3 regions of the Sinorhizobium sp. genome follow, and region 1 is predicted to be linked to each of the others. Evidence: riboswitches for the same ligand, from Rfam matches in the RefSeq annotation. Region 1 holds a riboswitch; each other region holds the start of a gene.
What was found. Region 1 has a riboswitch for thiamine pyrophosphate ahead of thiB (thiamine ABC transporter substrate binding subunit). Riboswitches for the same ligand answer to the same signal wherever they lie in the genome.

Region 1 (6,046 bases):
TTCGGCTTTTTCGCTCCGGCGCCTTTCCTCGACTGCGCCGCGGCGCTGCGCCATCATGTCGGAGTAGCCGCCGGCATATTCGATCCAGCGACCATCGGGCGCCTCCGGGTTGGCCGGCGCGATGGTCGAGGTCACCGTCCGGTCGAGGAAATCGCGGTCGTGGCTGACCAGGATCACCGTTCCGGAAAATCCGGCAACGATCTCCTGCAGCAGATCCAGCGTCTCGATATCGAGATCGTTGGTCGGTTCGTCGAGGATCAGGAGGTTGGTCGGGCGTGCCAGGATGCGGGCGAGCATGAGACGCGCGCGTTCGCCGCCGGACAGATCGCGGATGGGCGTTCGCGCCTGCTCCGGCTGGAAGAGGAATTCCTTCATGTAGCCGGTGACATGGCGCTGCTCGCCATTGACGAGGAGGGTCTCGCCGCGCCCGTCGGTCAGATAATGCGCCAGCGTCTCGTCGAGGTTCAGTTCCTCGCGTTTCTGGTCGAGCGTGGCGATCTCCAAATTGGTGCCCAGCTTGACGCTGCCCGTGTCCGGCGCGAGCTGACCGGTCAGGAGCTTCAGCAGCGTCGTCTTGCCGGCGCCGTTCGGCCCGACGAGGCCGATGCGGTCGCCGCGGTGGACACGGATCGAGAACGGCGCGACGATCGTGCGATCGCCATAGGCCTTGGTGATCTTTTCCGCCTCGATGACGAGCTTGCCCGATTCCCTGGCGTCGGCAACGGTGGCCTGGACCGTACCCTGCGGCCCCTTGTGCCCGCGATGGCGGGCCCGCATGTCCTGCAGCTCCCCGAGCCGACGCATGTTGCGCTTGCGCCTTGCGGTCACGCCGTAGCGCAGCCAGTGCTCTTCGCGTTCGATCGCCTTACCGAGCTTGTGCTGCTCGAGCTCTTCCGCCTCCAGCACCTCGTCGCGCCAGGCCTCGAAATGCGCGAAGCCGCGATCGAGGCGGCGCGATTGGCCGCGGTCCAGCCAGACGGTCGCCGTCGACACCTTTTCGAGGAAGCGACGGTCGTGCGAGATCAGCACCAGCGCCGAACGGCTGCGGACGAGCTCGTCTTCCAGCCACTCGATCGTCGGCAGATCGAGATGGTTCGTCGGCTCGTCGAGAAGCAGAATGTCGGGTTCCGGGGCAAGCACACGGGCAAGGGCGGCACGACGCGCCTCGCCGCCGGAAAGGCGCGTCGGCTCTTCCTCCCCGGTCAGCCCCAGATGCTGCAGCAGGTAGGCGACCCGGTAGGGATCGTCGCCTGGCCCAAGTCCGGCTTCGGCATAGGCCTGAACCGTATCGAAGCCGTCGAAATCGGGCGCCTGGTGCAGGTAGCGGATCGTCACCGATGGATGCCTGAAGATCTCGCCCGACTGGGGTTCTGCAAGCCCGGCGGCGATTTTCATCAGCGTCGATTTGCCGGAACCATTGCGGCCGACGAGGCAGATGCGATCGCCGGGCTCGACCTGCAGGCCCGCACCCGCAAGCAGCGGCGTGCCGCCGAAGGTCAGTAGAATGTCGTCAAGCTTCAGAATGGGAGGCGCCAAGGCATCAGGCTCCGGAAAGATCATAGGGGCGGGCGAGAACGACGGCCCGGCCGGATTTCAGGGTCAAGCGGACCGTGCCATCCGCGATGTTCGAAATGGTGCGCGACGAGCCGAAGGGCAAATGAAAATCCTTCAGCGGATAGCGCACGTTCTCGATCGAAAGACCGTCAAGGTCCGCAAAGCCGAGGATCGAGAAGAGGCTGCCTTTCGGCACCTCGATCTCCTGCGAGCCGGGCAGCAGCGGATAGGCCTCCTCCTCGCCGGAGGTCATCATCACCGCAACGCCGCTCTGGGCAAGCGCGACGGTACCGAGGAGATGCAGGAAAGCATGGTCGCTGCGCGCGCCGCCGAGTCCGCCCGCGAAGACGAGCGAGGTCGCGCCACGCTCGAGGGCTGCCTCGACGGCGATCTCCCCGTCGGTCGCGTTCTTGGCAGCTGGATGGCGTTCGCGCGGGACGCCGGCAAACTCCGCTAGAAGCGCCTCATCGGTGGAATCGAAATCGCCGACCCAGAGATCGGGAACGATCCCCAGCGTCCTTGCATGACGCATGCCGCCGTCGGCGGCGACGAAGCGGCTGCCTTCGAGCTGTCGAGCAAGCCGGTCTGTCGGCGTCAGCGCGCCGCCGAGCAGGATGGTGAAGGGTGATCGGGTCATGGCAGAAGCCCATAGCGCAAAGCAGCGGCGAAGGAAAAGGGCTCCGGCTGCTGTTTTGCGAACGCATGCTGCGCGGATCAGGTTCCGGACGCCGGATCCCCGGGAAAGAGCATGCCGTTGTAGATGCCGGGCGTCGACCCGGCGATCTCCACCGCACCCACCGCGCGGGCATAGAATTCGGCAGGGCCGACGCCGCCGATGATCGCATAGGCATAGCCGGCGGCGCGCATGGATAGCAGGCTTTCGACGAGCAGGGCCTCGCCGATGCCCTTGCCGCGCATGGTCGCGTCGACTCCGGTCGGACCGAAGAAGCCGAGCGCGGTTGCGTCATGGCAGGCGAAGCCCACGATCCGATCCCGATGGTGAGCGATATGGATGCGCGTCGGCGTCGAGGAGAAGGCGGTTTCGGCCTCGCCGGCCCACCCGGCCCCGAAGCGCTCCTCGATCCAGGGAATGACGGCACGCCGCTCGGCCGCAAGCGCCCGGCGGATGCGGATGTCGGGGTCGAGACGCGATGGGCGGCCCTCGGGCAAGGCATAGAGGCGGACGAGCATGTCTGGCATGAAATTGTCTCCGCTTTCGGCGAACAAACGACGCCGGTAATTGTTTGACTTTTAATAGCGCGGCTGACGCGGACGGCAAACGCCCCTGCTGAAACTCAGCTTGCCTAAGCCGTCGCCGGAAGCTAAATCTCTTGCTGCTCTAACGGGGTGCCCTGGTCGGCTTTTGCGACCGTGGCTGAGAGGCTTCGAGCCAACCCGCGGAACCTGATCCGGCTCATACCGGCGGAGGGATTAGAAGCGATCGGACCGATACGCGCTTTTCCCATTGCAGCAACAACAAAGGGAGAGGTGCCAGAATGTCTAGTTCACTCCATCGAAAAATCCTTGGCCGGCTTGCGATCGCCGCAGCTTCGATCGCGGCATTTTCCGTGAGCGCGGCGGCCGCGGAAAAAACCCTGACGGTCTATACCTATGAGAGCTTCATCACCGAATGGGGGCCGGGCGCCAAGGTGGCGGAAGCGTTCGAGAAGACCTGCGACTGCAAGGTCGACTATGTAGGGGTTGCCGACGGGGTCGAACTCCTGACGCGGCTGAAGCTCGAAGGTCAGGCATCCAAGGCCGACATCGTACTCGGTCTCGACACCAATCTGGTGGCGGAGGCGAAGGCGACCGGCTTCTTCGCGCAACACGGCGCCGATACCGCTTCCGTCAAGGTCCCGGGCGGCTTCTCCGACGACACCTTCATACCGTATGACTACGGCCATTTCGCCGTCGTCTACGACACCGAGACGCTGAAGGATCCACCGAAGAGCCTCAAGGAACTGGTCGAGGGCGATCCGTCGCAGAAGATCGTCATCGAGGACCCCCGGACCTCAACCCCCGGCCTCGGCCTCCTGCTGTGGGTGAAGTCGGTCTATGGCGACCAGGCCGGCCAGGCCTGGGCGAAGCTCAAGGACCGCGTGCTGACGGTCACGCCGGGCTGGTCGGAAGCCTATGGTCTCTTCACGAAGGGCGAGGCCCCGATGGTTCTCTCCTACACCACCTCGCCCGCCTATCACATGGTGGCGGAGAACACCGAGCGCTACCAGGCGGCCCCCTTCGCCGAAGGCCACTATATCCAGATCGAAGTCGCCGCATTGACGAAGAACGCGAAGGACCCGGAACTCGCCCGGAACTTCCTGACCTTCATGATCGGTCCGGAATTCCAGTCGATCATCCCGACGACCAACTGGATGATGCCGGTGACCGCGACCAAGGAGCCGCTGCCTGAAGCCTTCAGCAAGCTCGTCGACCCGCAAAAGACGCTCCTCATTCCCTCCGAGGAGGTCGCCGCCAATCGCAAGGCCTGGGTCGACGAATGGCTGGCCGCCATGAGCCGGAACTGAGGCCGGATTGTCCGGCACGAAGGAAAGCAAGATGACAATCGCCGCCGGGGCCTTCGCCCTCGGCGGCATCCTGCTTTTCGTCGGCCTCGCCGGCGCGGCACTGCTTGCCCAGTCGGCCGGCAGCGCCGACGCCGGTCCGCTTTTCGATGCCTATATCTGGCGCATCACACGCTTCACGCTGCTGCAGGCCAGCCTCTCGACTCTTCTTGCCATCCTTTTCGCCATACCCGTGGCCCGGGCACTTGCCCGCCAGGCTTCGTTCCCCGGCCGTATCTGGGTGCTGCGGCTTCTGGCGCTGCCACTCGGCCTGCCGGCGATCGTCGCCGCACTCGGGCTGATCGAAATCTGGGGCCGGCAGGGGCTCTTGAACAGGGTGCTTTCGGCAGCGGGGTTGGAGCAGCCGGTCAGCATCTATGGCCTCTCCGGCATTCTCATTGCCCATGTCTTCTTCAACATGCCGCTCGCCGCACGCTTGATGCTTGCCGGTATCGAGCGAATTCCGGCCGAATACTGGCGCAGCTGCGCCAATCTCGGCATGGGTTCCTTCGCCACCTTTCGCTTCATCGAGTGGCCGGTGATCCGTGGATTGCTTCCCGGCATCGCCGGGCTCATCTTCATGCTCTGCGCCACCAGCTTCACGCTCGTGCTGACGCTTGGCGGGGGGCCGGCCGCGAGCACGCTCGAAGTGGCGATTTACCAGGCGCTGCGCTTCGACTTCGACCCGCCGCGGGCGATCGCCCTTTCGGCACTTCAGGTCGCCCTAACCGGAACGCTGCTTCTCGTCTTGAAATTGATCGCGCCGGCGCCGCTGGAGGGAGAGACTAGCGGCAGGGCCATCCGGCGTTTCGACGGCGCGAGCGGTCTGTCGCGGCTTGCCGACCGTATCTGGCTGGTACTCGCCGTCGTCCTCGTCGGCCTGCCCTTTGCGGCTATCGCCTATAGCGGATCGAAGGCCGACCTCGTCCGTCTCGTGAGCGAGCCGGCATTCCATCGGGCGCTCGCCATGAGCGCGACGATCGCCCTTGTCTCCGCCACGATTTCGGTCGTCATCGCGGCGCTGATGATCCGTACCGAACGCCTCGCGCTGGCGCGGCGGCGCCCGGGGCCGGCGGCTCGCCTCTTTGCCGGAGGGATCGGCGCAAGCACCTCCTTCATACTGCTCGTGCCTCCCGTCGTGCTCGGCGCCGGATGGTTCCTGCTCCTGAGGCCGTTCGGCGACGTCGCCCGTTTCGCACCGGCCGTCGTCGTCGCCATCAATGCGCTGATGGCGCTTCCCTTCGTTCACCGGGTGCTGGCGCCGGCCATGGCGACGCATGCCGCGCGCACCGCGCGCCTTGCCGCGAGCCTCGGCATCGGGGGCTTCCACCGCCTGCTGTGGATCGACTGGCCGGGCCTGCGCAAACCTCTCTTCGTCGCCTTTTCCTTTGCCATGGCCCTCTCGCTCGGCGATCTGGGAGCCGTCGCTCTTTTCGGCTCCGAGGACATGGTAACCCTCCCTTATCTGCTCTATAGCCGGATGGGCAGCTATCGCACCGCGGATGCGGCCGGACTGGCGCTGGTTCTCGGCCTTCTCTGCCTTGTCCTGACGGTGCTCGGCACGGCGGGAGAGGAGAGGCGGCCGGAGGGTAAATACACATGAGTTCCACCGCTCTCGCCGTAAAGGACGTCGAGATAAGCTTCGAAACAACGACGCTCGCCTTCGACTGCACGGTTCCCGCGGAGCGGATCGTCGCCGTGGCCGGCGCCTCCGGCTCGGGCAAGTCGACGCTCTTCAACATCATCGCCGGCTTCGAGCAACCGGAGCGCGGGGAAGTCCGGATCTTCGGCGAGGAAATGACCGGTCGCCCGCCGGCGGAACGGCCGGTATCGATCATATTTCAGGAACATAACCTCTTCGCACATCTCGACGCCGCCACCAATGTCGGCTTCGGCATCAGCCCGGCGCTGCGACTGGATGCGGCCGACCG
Region 2 (6,046 bases), on a different contig from region 1:
CAGCTCATCGTCGCCCAGGCCGATACGGCAAGTGCGTCGGCCCGTTACAACCAGTACAAGTCGATCGTCGATCAGGGACCGGAGAACGCGGTCAAGAACGCCACCATTTCCTCAAAGGAGGGTGACAATTCGGTGATCCGTGACCTTAGGACCCGCTATCTCACCGTCGGCAAGCGTGAGCGGGAAGTCTCGGATAATTTCGGCGCCGACCACCCGCAGGCGGTATCGCTCCGCGCCGAGCAGGAGGATGTCGCGCGGCAGATCTACCAGGAACTGCAGCAACTCACCGCAAGCTACAAGAACGAATACGAGGTCGCGCAATCGCGCGAGGCATCGCTCAGGAAGAGCATCCAGGGCATTGCCGGCAAGACCTCCGACGCCAGCGAGCAACTTGTTCAATTAAGGGAGCTCGAACAGAAGGCAGCGGCTCTGAAGACGCTCTACGAATCCTATCTCGGCCGCTACGAACAGGCGACGCAGCAGCAATCCTTCCCGATCGCCAAGGCGCGCGTCATCTCCGAGGCCGGCGTGCCCGTGTCACCGTCGAGCCCCAAGAAAACGATGACTCTCGCTCTCTCGGCCGTACTCGGCATGATGGTCGGCGGGGCTTACGCGGCCTTCCTCGAATTCCGCGAACGGACTTTCCGCCTGGAAGGCGACATACGCTCGATCCTCGGCCATCGCTCGCTCGGCTACGTCCCGCTGCTCGGAACGCGCATGAAGAAGAAGGCACAACTGGTCCATGCGCATTTCGGCTCGGTGAAAAGACATGACGACGCTGTCGACGACACGATGCCGTTCCAACGACTTTCGCGCATTGTCGTCGATGCGCCGCGTTCGACCTTCGCGGAGACGTTCCGCAACGCCAAGCTTGCCTGCGACCAGATGCTCGCCGGCAGCGAAAGCCGCGTGATCGCCATTGCATCGGCCCTTCCGGACGAGGGAAAGTCGATCATTGCCGCGAACTTCGCCGCACTTCTGGCGGCGAGCGGCAAGCGGACCCTGCTCATCGATGCCGATATACGCAAGCCGGGACTGACTCAGATGATCACGCCCGCCCCGCGCACCGGGCTCGTCGAAACGCTGACCGGAGAAGCCACCTGGCCCGCCGGAATCAAGGTGGACCAGCGCACCAAGCTCGCAATCCTTCCGGCCGGCGGCGCATCGCATCAGCGGCATCAGAGCAATGAACTGCTCGCCTCCCCGGCCATGGCGAACCTCATCGAGAACGCCCGCAACGCCTTCGACTACGTCGTCGTCGATCTTGCCGCACTCGCTCCCGTCGTCGACGCCAAGGCTTTCGCGCCGCTTGCCGACGGTATTCTCTTCGTGGTCGAGTGGGGAAGGACGCCTTCGCGGCTCGTACGCGATCTGCTCAACTCGGAACCATTGATCAACTCAAAGGTGCTTGGCGTCATCCTCAACAAGACGGACATGAACGAACTCGGCAAATACAGCGACTTCGACGGGGCGGAGAAATACCGCCACCGCTACGGCAAATATTACGTCGAGAATACGATTACGGAAAACAACGCCGCTTGAGGCGACCGCGGCCGCGCCACCTGTGCGCGGCCTTTTCGCCCTTCGCCGTCAGGCCTTGCGGCGATCGACGATCCAAGCGGCTAACATTAGCGCGATGACCGCCGTAAGGGCAACGAGTGCCAGCGCATAGAAAAGCGAATATTCGACCAGCGACGGCAGCATCGAAAGACAACGCCGCACCCTGCCAGGCGACCGCCGCCAATCCGGCAGGTCGTCACGGTTGAAAGCCTCCAGCCGGCGGGTAAGAAAATGCATATCGCGAGAACCGATCGCCAATCGAAGCCATGGACGCGGTCATGCTGCTGAACAACAGTGGCGATAGCGAGGCACTTCAGCTCCCCCGAGCCGTCACCCGGCAGTCAATCTTCCCACCACCGGTGGAAATGATGGACCGGGCCGCGCCCCTGACCTATCTCCAGGCGGTCGGCCGCGGAGATTGCGGCATGCAGATAGGACTTGGCGGCACTCACCGCTTCGACCAGCGGCAAGCCTTTCGCAAGGCCGGCGGCAATGGCTGCCGACAGCGTGCAGCCGGTGCCGTGGTCGTTGCGCGTCTCGATCCGCGCGGCGGGAAGGCGGACAAGAGTGTCGCCGTCGAAGAAGAGGTCTGTGGCCTCCTGGCCCTTCAGGTGCCCGCCCTTGACCAGAACCGCATATGCGCCGGTCCGCATGATCGCTTCCGCCTGGCGCGCCATCTCCGCCTCGTCCTCGGCGATTGCGCGCCCGGTCATGAGCGCGGCCTCGGCAAGATTGGGCGTGGCGACGAGCGCCAGCGGCAACAGCTCTTCGATGAGCGCCGTAACGGCATCCGGCCGAAGCAACGCGTCGCCGGAGGTCGCAACCATGACCGGATCCACGACCGCCCGTTTTCCGGACCGGCGCAATCCATCGGCAATGGCGGCGATTGTTTCCCGACGCGAGACCATGCCGATCTTGACGGCCTTCACGTCGAGATCGGAGAAGACGGCGTCCATCTGCGCCGACACGATTTCAGCGGAGACATCCTCGACGCCCGTCACACCCCTGGTGTTCTGGGCCGTGATCGCAGTGATGACGCTGGCGCCGTAAACGCCGAGCGCTGAAAACGTCTTGAGGTCCGCCTGAATACCGGCGCCGCCGCCGGAGTCCGAGCCGGCGATGGTGAGTGCAATCGCCGTCATGCCCAGTCCTCCTTCGCACGAGGGCGGATGATGCTTGCGAGCGGTACGGCAGTGGACGTCATCGATCGATCTCCAGACGGAACATCACGGAGATCCAGGAAAGGCGATGAAAAGGAGAACTTGCCGCTGGCGGCCTTCTTTCCGTTCCTACGCCGGCATGACCCGGATCAGGTTCAAGGGTCCGGCTCAACGCCATCTCAGCACCGTCTGGTGCTCCCCTCGGAATGCGCTATCTATGCGGCTGTGCCAAAGCGATGTCAACGCGCCCGCGCAAAGGCTTGTAAGACCTGGCTTTTAGGCCAGCCGGCAAAAATATACCCGCAGCCTGGCCACCTATGATGCAGTCATTCCTTCTGCCGCCGTCAATCGCTCGTTTCCTCCTCGAAAACGGCGGCGATTGCGTTATTCTTAGCAAAATTTCGTCGTACAGGAGGGAACACGCCATGAGTTTGCGCATCAACGATACCGCCCCCGATTTCACCGCCGAGACAACGCAGGGCACGATCAATTTCCATGAATGGATCGGCGACGGCTGGGCTGTCCTTTTCTCCCATCCGAAGAACTTTACTCCCGTCTGCACCACGGAACTCGGCGCCATGGCCGGCATCGAGCCGGAGTTCCGCAAGCGCGGCGTCAAGATCATCGGCATTTCGGTCGACCCGGTCGAAAGTCACACCAAGTGGAAGAACGACATCAAGGTCGCGACCGGCTTCGAGGTCGACTACCCGCTGATCGGCGACCGCGATCTGAAGGTGGCAAAGCTTTACGACATGCTGCCGGCCGGCGCCGGAGAGACGTCCGAGGGCCGGACGCCTGCGGATAACGCCACCGTGCGTTCGGTCTACGTCATCGGCCCCGACAAGAAGATCAAGCTGATCCTCACCTATCCGATGACCACCGGCCGCAACTTCAACGAGATCCTGCGCGCCATCGACTCGATCCAGCTCACCGCCAAGCATCAGGTGGCAACACCCGCGAACTGGCAGCAGGGCGAGGACGTCATCATCACGGCCGCCGTCTCCAACGAGGACGCCGTGCAGCGTTTCGGGTCGTTCGACACCGTGCTTCCCTATCTCCGGAAGACGAAGCAGCCAACGGCCTAAGCAAACCCGCTGCGAAGAGTCAGTCGATCGGGCGCGTCAATTCATCAAGGTCGACGCGCCCTTGGCGCTTTTTGCTAACATGGTTGTTTAACGCGCTCAGAGCAGAACCATCTGCCTCAATCCGCTTTGGCGATGGAGATGATCTCCGCCAGAACCCCGTGCAGAGCGTCGCGATAGCCGTTGCGTGCCGAGGGGCCGCTTTCATCCGACGTCATGACCACGGTCAGGTCAAGGGACGGCACTATGTAGAGCATCTGGCCGCCATAGCCCCAAGCGTAATACACATCCTCGTCGCCGATCCGGCGCGTGAACCAGCCATATCCGTAGCCGTCGCCGGTAAAACGGGAGGCCGTGCGCGGCTGCCAGGAAAGCTCCACCCAATCGGCCGGGACGACCTGCCGTCCGTCTGCGGTGCGGCCGCGGTTGCGATAGAGCTCACCGAAGGCAAGCAGCGATCGCGCGCTCATCGCCATCTGGTTGCCCCCGAGATAGATGCCCTGGGGATCCCGCTCCCAGGCGCCGATCCGGAAACCCTCGACAGGACCGAGCCATTCGCGCGCAAGCGCCAGTGTCGACTTGCCGCCGACCTTGGTCAGTATTGCCGAGAGCAGATGGGTCGAGGCGGTCGAATAAAGCATCCGACCTCCGGGCTCGTCGTCGAAGGGCTGTGCCAGTGCGAAACGAACCCAGTTGCGGCTCGACACCCAGCGGCCGTAATTCGGTCCGGACATGCGCCCCAGTCCCGCTTGCATCGAAAGCAGGTTGCCGATGGTGATGTCGTTGATCCGGGGGTCGGCCTGCGACGGGAGGTCTTCCTTCAGGAGCGGCGCGATCTTCTGCTCCGGGCCGTCGAGCAGACCCTTGTCGATCGCAATGCCCACAAGTGCGGATAAGATCGATTTCGACGCCGACTTGATGTTGGTCGACTCCGAGGGAGTGTGGCCGCGATAACCCTTCTCGGCAATCGTCTCCCCGTCCCTGGCAACGACCACGGTCTTCAGCGGTTTCAACTCTTCTCTGGTCGCCAGGGCCGTCAGCAAGGTGCTGACGGACTGATCCTGCGCGGCTGCCGCCGAGTGGAAACCGAAGAGCGCAAGGAACGTAACAACGAGCATGGTCATGCGTTCGACCTAGGGCGAATGGCACGACAAGTCATCAAGTACAGTCCAAGCTCACGACGATGTGACCTTGCCTGAAGGTCGGCTACATCGATGCTCGGGGTTCATTCCCTCCAGATCGCAACATCGACGGGTTTCAGCGTGCGGCCGCCCAGGTAGAACTCGGCCGAGGGCCCTGCGGGCACCTCCGCGGGGATCCGGCCGAAATTGAAGGCGAAACGGAGATTGCCGCGGCGCGTCACGCGAAGATCGCCGAGGTCGGGCAGGCTTTCCAGTCCAGCCCAGCCGAGCGCGTCGCCGATCACCTTGTCGAGCAATGCGCCGTTGGCCGCAACGGCCAGATAGCGTGCCTTGTCGTTGCCGACGAGCGCCGGAGCGCCGTTGCGATACTCCCCGTCGAAGCTTGCGAGAACGGTCTCGTTCGTCCTTACCGTCTCGCGCCAGCCGGCCGCCTGATAAGCCTCGTTGCCGTAGAGAACGGTCTCGCTATGAAACTCCGGCAGCGACTCGACCCGCGAGACGCTGATATCGATGAGCTTCGCCAGCGGTCCCGGCGGCAGTCCCTCGGGGATGTGCATGTCCTTCGTCTTGCTGCCGCTGCGCGCGCCGAAGACCACCTTGGCGTCCGCTCGCGCGAGCCGCTCGACGAAAGCCTCCTCGGCAATGACGAGATCCGGCGCGAGGATCAGCTTGTATCCGTCGAGGTCCGAGTGCTGGCCTATGAAATCCACATCGACGCCCAGACGAGCCGCCGTCGAATACCAATCGAGCGCAACCGCCGAAGCGGAATAGCTCCGCCCCTGCGGCAGGACGCGTGTCGCCCAGCGCGATTCGTAGTCGAGAAGGATCGCGACTTGCGCCTTGCCACGCACCTCTCCCCCGGGCAGGCGCTTCATTTCCGCGACGACTTCGGCGACTTCAAGATAGCCCTGATCCGCCTCGCTGTTTGGAAGAAGGAGGCCCGCGTGAAACTGTTCCTGCGCGAAAGGCGCCTGGCGCCAGCGGAAATAAGAGACCATGTCGACCCCATGGGCATAGGCGAGCCAGGTCCAGAGCCGAACCATGCCGTCGGCCGGCGACTGGTTGTGCGCCGCCCAGTTCACGGGCCCCGGCTGCTGCTCCA
Region 3 (6,046 bases), on a different contig from region 1:
CGCTGTCGGCGCCGTGTGCGAAGACGCCCTCGATCCGCTCCGTATTGAGGCCGCCGATGGCGACGAGCGGGAGCGGGTGAACGCGCTCGCGCCACCATGAAAGCCGCTCCAGCCCCTGGGGCGCCCACTTCATCTTCTTGAGGATCGTCGGATAGATGGGTCCGAGCGCGACGTAGTCCGGTTCGGCTGCGAGCGCGTTTGCCAGTTCCGCCTCGTCATGGGTGCTGACGCCGAGCTTGAGCCCTGCGGCACGGATGGCGGCAAGATCGGCCTCCGCCAGATCCTCCTGACCCAGATGGATGAAATCGCAACCTTCCGCTATCGCCAGCTGCCAGTAGTCGTTGACGATCAGCTGGCATTCATGGGCGGCGCAGACTGCCCTGGCGACCCGTAGCTGGCGGCGGATGTCTTCCGCGTTCCGGTCCTTGATGCGGAGCTGGACGAGCCTGACGCCGAGCGGCACCAGCCGTTCGATCCATTGGGCGCTGTCGACGATGAGATAAAAGGGATCGAGCTTCACGAGAAGACTGCCTTTCCGATGACGGGGGTGGACGGGACGGCCATGTCGCGCGGCTCGAGCATGCCGGCGCCGTGAGCCGCGTGCCCGGCATCGATTGCCTTGGCGAAGGCTTCGGCCATGGCGGCGGGATCGGCAGCGCCGGCAACGGCGGTGTTGAGCAGGACCGCGTCGTAGCCGAGCTCCATCACGGTTGTCGCATGTGACGGGCGGCCGATGCCGGCGTCGACGATCAGCGGCACGTCGGAAAATTCCGCGCGCATGGCGCGCAAGCCCTGAACGTTCTGCGGTCCCATGGCGCTGCCGATCGGCGCGCACCAGGGCATCAGCACCCGGCAGCCCGCCTCCAGCAGCCTTTCGGCGACGACGAGGTCGTCCGTCGTATAGGGGAAGACCTGGAAACCTTCCCCGGTGAGGATGCGGGCCCCCTCGACGAGGCCGAAGACGTCCGGCTGCAATGTGTCCTGGTGGCCGATCACTTCCAGCTTGATCCAGCTCGTGCCGAAAACCTCGCGTGCCATCTTCGCGGTCAGCACCGCCTCCGAGACCGAATGGCAGCCGGCCGTGTTCGGCAGCACGCGCACGCCGAGTTCGCGGATCAGCTCGAAGAAGGCGCCGCCCTGGCGCCCGCCGGCCGTCTCGCGGCGGAGCGAGACCGTGACGATATCGGTGCCCGACCGCCGCACCGCCTCGGCGAGCACGGCCGGCGAGGGATAGCGGGCGGTTCCGAGCAGCAGTCTCGACCGGATTTCTGTTCCATAGAATAGCGGCATGTCAGCCTCCCTGCATCGGCGACAGAATCTCGATCCGGTCGCTGTCCTGCAGCCGGTAGCTGGATCGGTCTGCCTTCTGGACCAGTTCGCCGTTGACGGCGGTCGCCAGCCAGTCGCCTTCGAAATCGAGGCGCTGCAAGACCTCGGCGAGTGTAACGGCCAGAAGGTCGTGTTCCTCGCCATTGACGGTCAGCTTCATCGGAAATCTCCTTTGCGTGTCTCGTCGCCCAGGGCCAGCGCCGCCACTTCCCGGGCCGTGGCCGGGGAGAGCAGGAAGCCATGACGATAGAGGCCGTTGACGGTAATCCTGTTTTCGCGCCGCGAGGCCCGCGGCAGGTTGTCGGCAAAGGCGGGGCGTACGCCCGTGCCGGTCTCGATCAGGCGCGCTTCGGCGAAAGCCGGATGGAGCGCATATGCGGCGTTCAGCAGTTCCATCAGCGAGCGGGTGGTGATCGGGCGGGCGTCGTCGCTCTCGATCATCGTCGCGCCGCACATGAAGAGCCCTCCGCCGCGCGGCACGATATAGAGCGGAATGCGGGGATGCAGCATGCGCACCGGACGCGAGAGCGTCACCTCGTCCGTCTGCAGATAGGCCATCTCGCCGCGCACCCCGCGTAGCCCGTCGATCTCGCCGATCCTGGACGCGCCGGTGCAATCGACGGTGAGCGCGAAATCGCGATCGTCCATGTCCTCGCCGGCGAATACCGCGCCGCGTGCCGTCAGCCCTTGCCGGAGCGCCGAGAGTGCCCGGCGCGGGTCGAGATGCGCCTCCTGCGGAAAGAACAGCGCCTGCCGGAAACGGCCGGCGAGAGCCGGCTCCAGCGCTGTGATCTCCTCTGCATCGAGCGAGCGGAAGCCGGAGGTGCGGGAGGCGAAGCGCTTGAGTTCGGCTCCGTCTCGGGGTTGCGCGACGACGAGCGTGCCGTTGCGATGCACGGAACCGGCAGGGAGCGCGGCTTCCCACCAGTCGGCGGCGCCGATCCCCAGCCTCAGGACGGTTTCCTCGGCACTTTCGCGCTCGCACCAGGGAGCGAGCATGCCGCCCGCATACCAGGAAGCGGCCCCGGTAAAGCCGGCGGCATTTTCCATGATCGTCACTGCGGCGCCGCGCCCGAGAAGTTCATGGGCGGCGGTGAGGCCGGCGACGCCGGCCCCTCTGATCAGCACGCGCATTTCATTCTCCAGCGGGCGCGGCATTGCTTTCATCGACCGGCATATAGAGGTCGCCGCCGTCGCGATATCTGGCGGCCATCGCCTCGAGGCCCTCCTTCTGCGCCTCGGCGCGGATATCGTGGGAAATCCGCATCGAACAGAATTTCGGTCCGCACATGGAGCAGAAATGCGCGACCTTGTGCGCCTCCTTGGGCAGCGTCTCGTCGTGGAAATTGCGCGCGGTCTCGGGGTCGAGCGAGAGGTTGAACTGATCCTCCCAGCGGAACTCGAAGCGGGCGCGCGACAGCGCGTCGTCGCGGATTCGGGCGGCCGGGTGTCCTTTGGCGAGATCGGCGGCATGGGCGGCGATCTTGTAGGTGATCACGCCGGTCTTGACGTCGTTGCGGTCGGGCAGGCCCAGATGTTCCTTCGGCGTCACGTAGCAAAGCATGGCGGTGCCGAACCAGCCGATCATCGCCGCGCCAATGCCTGACGTGATGTGGTCGTAGCCGGGCGCGATATCGGTGGTGAGCGGCCCGAGCGTATAGAAGGGCGCTTCTCCGCAGACGGCGAGCTGCTTGTCCATGTTCTCCTTGATCTTGTGCATGGGCACATGGCCCGGCCCTTCGATCATCACCTGGCAATCCTTGGCCCAGGCGATCTTCGTCAGCTCGCCGAGCGTTTCGAGCTCCGCGAACTGGGCCCGGTCGTTGGCGTCGGCGATGGAGCCGGGACGCAGGCCGTCGCCGAGCGAGAAGGAAACGTCATAGGCGCGGCAGATGTCGCAGATCTCCTCGAAATGCTCGTAGAGGAAGCTCTCGCGGTGGTGATGCAGGCACCACTTCGCCATGATCGAGCCGCCGCGCGAAACGATGCCCGTGACGCGATCCACGGTGAGCGGGATATAATGAAGCCTGACCCCGGCATGGATGGTGAAATAGTCGACGCCCTGTTCCGCCTGCTCGATCAGCGTGTCGCGGAAGACCTCCCAGGAAAGATCCTCGGCGATGCCGTTTACCTTTTCCAGCGCCTGGTAGAGCGGCACGGTGCCGATCGGTACCGGCGAATTGCGGATGATCCATTCGCGGATGTTGTGAATGTTGCGGCCGGTGGAAAGGTCCATGACCGTGTCGGCGCCCCAGCGGGTCGCCCAGACCATCTTCTCGACCTCCTCGGCCATCGATGAGGTGACGGCGGAGTTGCCGATATTCGCGTTGATCTTCACCAGGAAGTTGCGGCCGATGATCATCGGCTCGGCTTCCGGGTGGTTGATATTGGCCGGAATGATGGCGCGGCCGCTCGCCACTTCCTGGCGCACGAATTCCGGCGTCACGAAATCGGGGACCGAAGCACCGAAGCTTTCGCCGTCTCGGGCGAGCGCCTCCTTCGCGGCCTTCCGGCCGAGATTTTCGCGGATGGCGATGAACTCCATTTCCGGCGTGACGATGCCGGCGCGGGCATAGGCGAGCTGGGTTACCGCTTTTCCCGGCTTAGCCTTGAGCGGTTGGTGACGAATCGGGAATTCCGGCGTCAGCCTTTCACCGGTCGCAAAGCCGTTGTCTTCGGCCTTCACCGCACGGCCGTCGTAGCTCTCGACATCGCCGCGCTTGAGAACCCAGTCGCTGCGAAGGCGCGGCAGGCCCGCGTCGATGCGGATATCGGCGTTTTCGACCGTGTAGGGGCCGGAGGAATCGTAAACGGTCACCGGCGGCTCGCCGGAGGTCGGATGCAGCGCGATCTCGCGCATCGGCACGCGGATGTCGGGATGGATCTCGCCCGGCTTGTAGACCTTGCGGGATGCCGGGAGCGGTCCTTGCGTGACCGAGGGCGCCGCGGCGAGAGGCTTGATTAGATTCATCTTGAGGCTCCAATGTTTTCGCGTTGGAGACCCAGTTCTGAAGCCGGAAGGATGAAAAGACGTATCGCCGATGAATTGCCGGTAAACGGAATCCTGGCTGCTGCACGTCTGCACCGTCCCTACGCCAGTATGAACTGGATCAGGTTCAACGGGTCACTGCGCGCGCTAGCAGTATCTCAGCCCCTTGCCGGGACCCCCCTGGTGAATGGTGCAATTAGGGACGGTTATCGCCGCGGCGTCAAGATGGTTTTTGCACCGGCCAAATCCCGTGCGCAGGGCTCGCGGCATGCTTGCAAATGCAAGGTTCTAAATCTACTTACCGTCCGAGTCTGAAGCGCCATGATGCGCATAGCGAAAAGGGGTGAAGGTCTTGGGGCAGGCGGAGACGGGGACCAGGAAAAGGGGACGCAAGGCGCTTTGGGCGGCTGTTGCGGTCATCGCAATCGCGGCCGCAGGCGCGACCGGTTACAAGATTGCTGTCGAAAAGAGCGTGAACAGGCTGATCGCCGAACGGGGCGGCAGAGTGGGCACGGTCGAAGCGGACTTCTTCGGGCGCATTCACCTGCGCGACGTGACGCTGCCGCTGAAGGAAGGGTCCGAACTTCGCGTCGCCGCAATCGACGGGCGGCCCAGGATCCTTTTCCTGGACGGCATGCTCGAGGTCAGCGGCGTGGACCTCGATATGCGCCCGGGCAAGATCGCCGTGCCGAAGGTGATCGTCGAGCAGGCGGAGTTCGGTCGCGACACGCTGGCGCAAATGTTCGGCGCGGGAAGCGATCTTTCGCTGCCGAAACAGTTGGCGCTTTTTACGGCAAAGAGCGTCGCCGCCCCTGAGGTGATCATCACGCAGACGGTTGCCGGTAGCGAGCAGAAGCTGGTCTACAAGAACGTGGTCTCGGAAGGTATCGTGGATGGCCGCATCGCGCGCTATTCGGCGAGTGGTGCGAGCTTCGAAGCCGGCATAGGCGCCTCCGATGGAGAGGGCGGCGAGAAGAGGCGGCTGACGGGCTCCTTTGGAGCCATGACGGGGCAGGACGTCGATGCCGCCTATCTGGCCCGCATCTATACTGAAAAAGCCGGGCCGGGCGACGAGCAGGCAAGGCCTGTCTATGGGCCATTCTCGATCAAGGATATCGCCTTTTCGGATGGCGAGGCGAGCTTCGGCTATGACGAGGTTCGCAGCAGCGGCGTAAGCATGCGGATGCTGGACGAGCCACTTCGCGAAACTCTGGAGAAGCTCAACTCGGTCTCGTCGCCCGAGGATCTGCCCGTGGCGGAGCGTCAAGACTATTTCGCCCGGATTCTGTCGGTCGCCGATTTGACGAGGAAGGCCGACATGGAAATGCTGGGTCTGAAGATCAACGCGCCGGACAAGGATGGTGAAGAGGGCGAGAGGATCAAGCTGGCGATGGATCGCCTCGCGCTCCGGCTCGATGGCCGGAAGCTCGACGCGTCGGTGAATGGCTTCTCGATGGCGGAGGGCGCGGACTACGTCAAAGTCTCCGAAGCAAGCATTTCGGGCTTTTCCTGGGATCCCAGCGTCGAAGCGCTGAAGAAGTTCGTCGCTCTGCAGGATGGGCAGCATGAGAACTTCCCTTTCACGACGCTGCTGCCGGAGTTCGGAACGTTCCGCGTGGCGGGAATCGATGCGGATCTGCCTGACTCGGGCACCGGCGTGGAAGACTGGGACGAATACAACGACACTCCGGATGCTGGAGAGGGCGCTCGGCCGCAACGCATCCGCTT

Region 2: another riboswitch for thiamine pyrophosphate. It lies ahead of thiD (bifunctional hydroxymethylpyrimidine kinase/phosphomethylpyrimidine kinase); the one in region 1 lies ahead of thiB (thiamine ABC transporter substrate binding subunit).
Region 3: another riboswitch for thiamine pyrophosphate. It lies ahead of thiC (phosphomethylpyrimidine synthase ThiC); the one in region 1 lies ahead of thiB (thiamine ABC transporter substrate binding subunit).

Annotation. Positions count from the first base shown of each region.
Region 1 covers NZ_JCACWC010000004.1:108,837-114,882, reverse strand. The annotation lists gene AC5J09_RS26795 (ABC-F family ATP-binding cassette domain-containing protein) at 1-1,536, opposite strand, end outside; gene AC5J09_RS26790 (thiamine diphosphokinase) at 1,541-2,191, opposite strand; gene AC5J09_RS26785 (GNAT family N-acetyltransferase) at 2,269-2,754, opposite strand; TPP riboswitch at 2,888-3,002, shown strand; gene thiB (thiamine ABC transporter substrate binding subunit) at 3,051-4,079, shown strand; gene thiP (thiamine/thiamine pyrophosphate ABC transporter permease ThiP) at 4,087-5,718, shown strand; gene thiQ (thiamine ABC transporter ATP-binding protein) at 5,715-6,046, shown strand, end outside.
Region 2 covers NZ_JCACWC010000002.1:781,780-787,825, forward strand. The annotation lists gene exoP (succinoglycan biosynthesis transport protein ExoP) at 1-1,542, shown strand, start outside; gene AC5J09_RS08195 (hypothetical protein) at 1,591-1,797, opposite strand; gene thiD (bifunctional hydroxymethylpyrimidine kinase/phosphomethylpyrimidine kinase) at 1,902-2,702, opposite strand; TPP riboswitch at 2,830-2,932, opposite strand; gene AC5J09_RS08205 (peroxiredoxin) at 3,146-3,805, shown strand; gene AC5J09_RS08210 (serine hydrolase domain-containing protein) at 3,922-4,926, opposite strand; gene AC5J09_RS08215 (beta-galactosidase) at 5,028-6,046, opposite strand, start outside.
Region 3 covers NZ_JCACWC010000002.1:1,285,770-1,291,815, reverse strand. The annotation lists gene AC5J09_RS10595 (thiamine phosphate synthase) at 1-520, opposite strand, end outside; gene AC5J09_RS10590 (thiazole synthase) at 517-1,290, opposite strand; gene thiS (sulfur carrier protein ThiS) at 1,292-1,489, opposite strand; gene thiO (glycine oxidase ThiO) at 1,486-2,463, opposite strand; gene thiC (phosphomethylpyrimidine synthase ThiC) at 2,465-4,300, opposite strand; TPP riboswitch at 4,399-4,510, opposite strand; gene AC5J09_RS10570 (aq_1923 C-terminal domain) at 4,671-6,046, shown strand, end outside.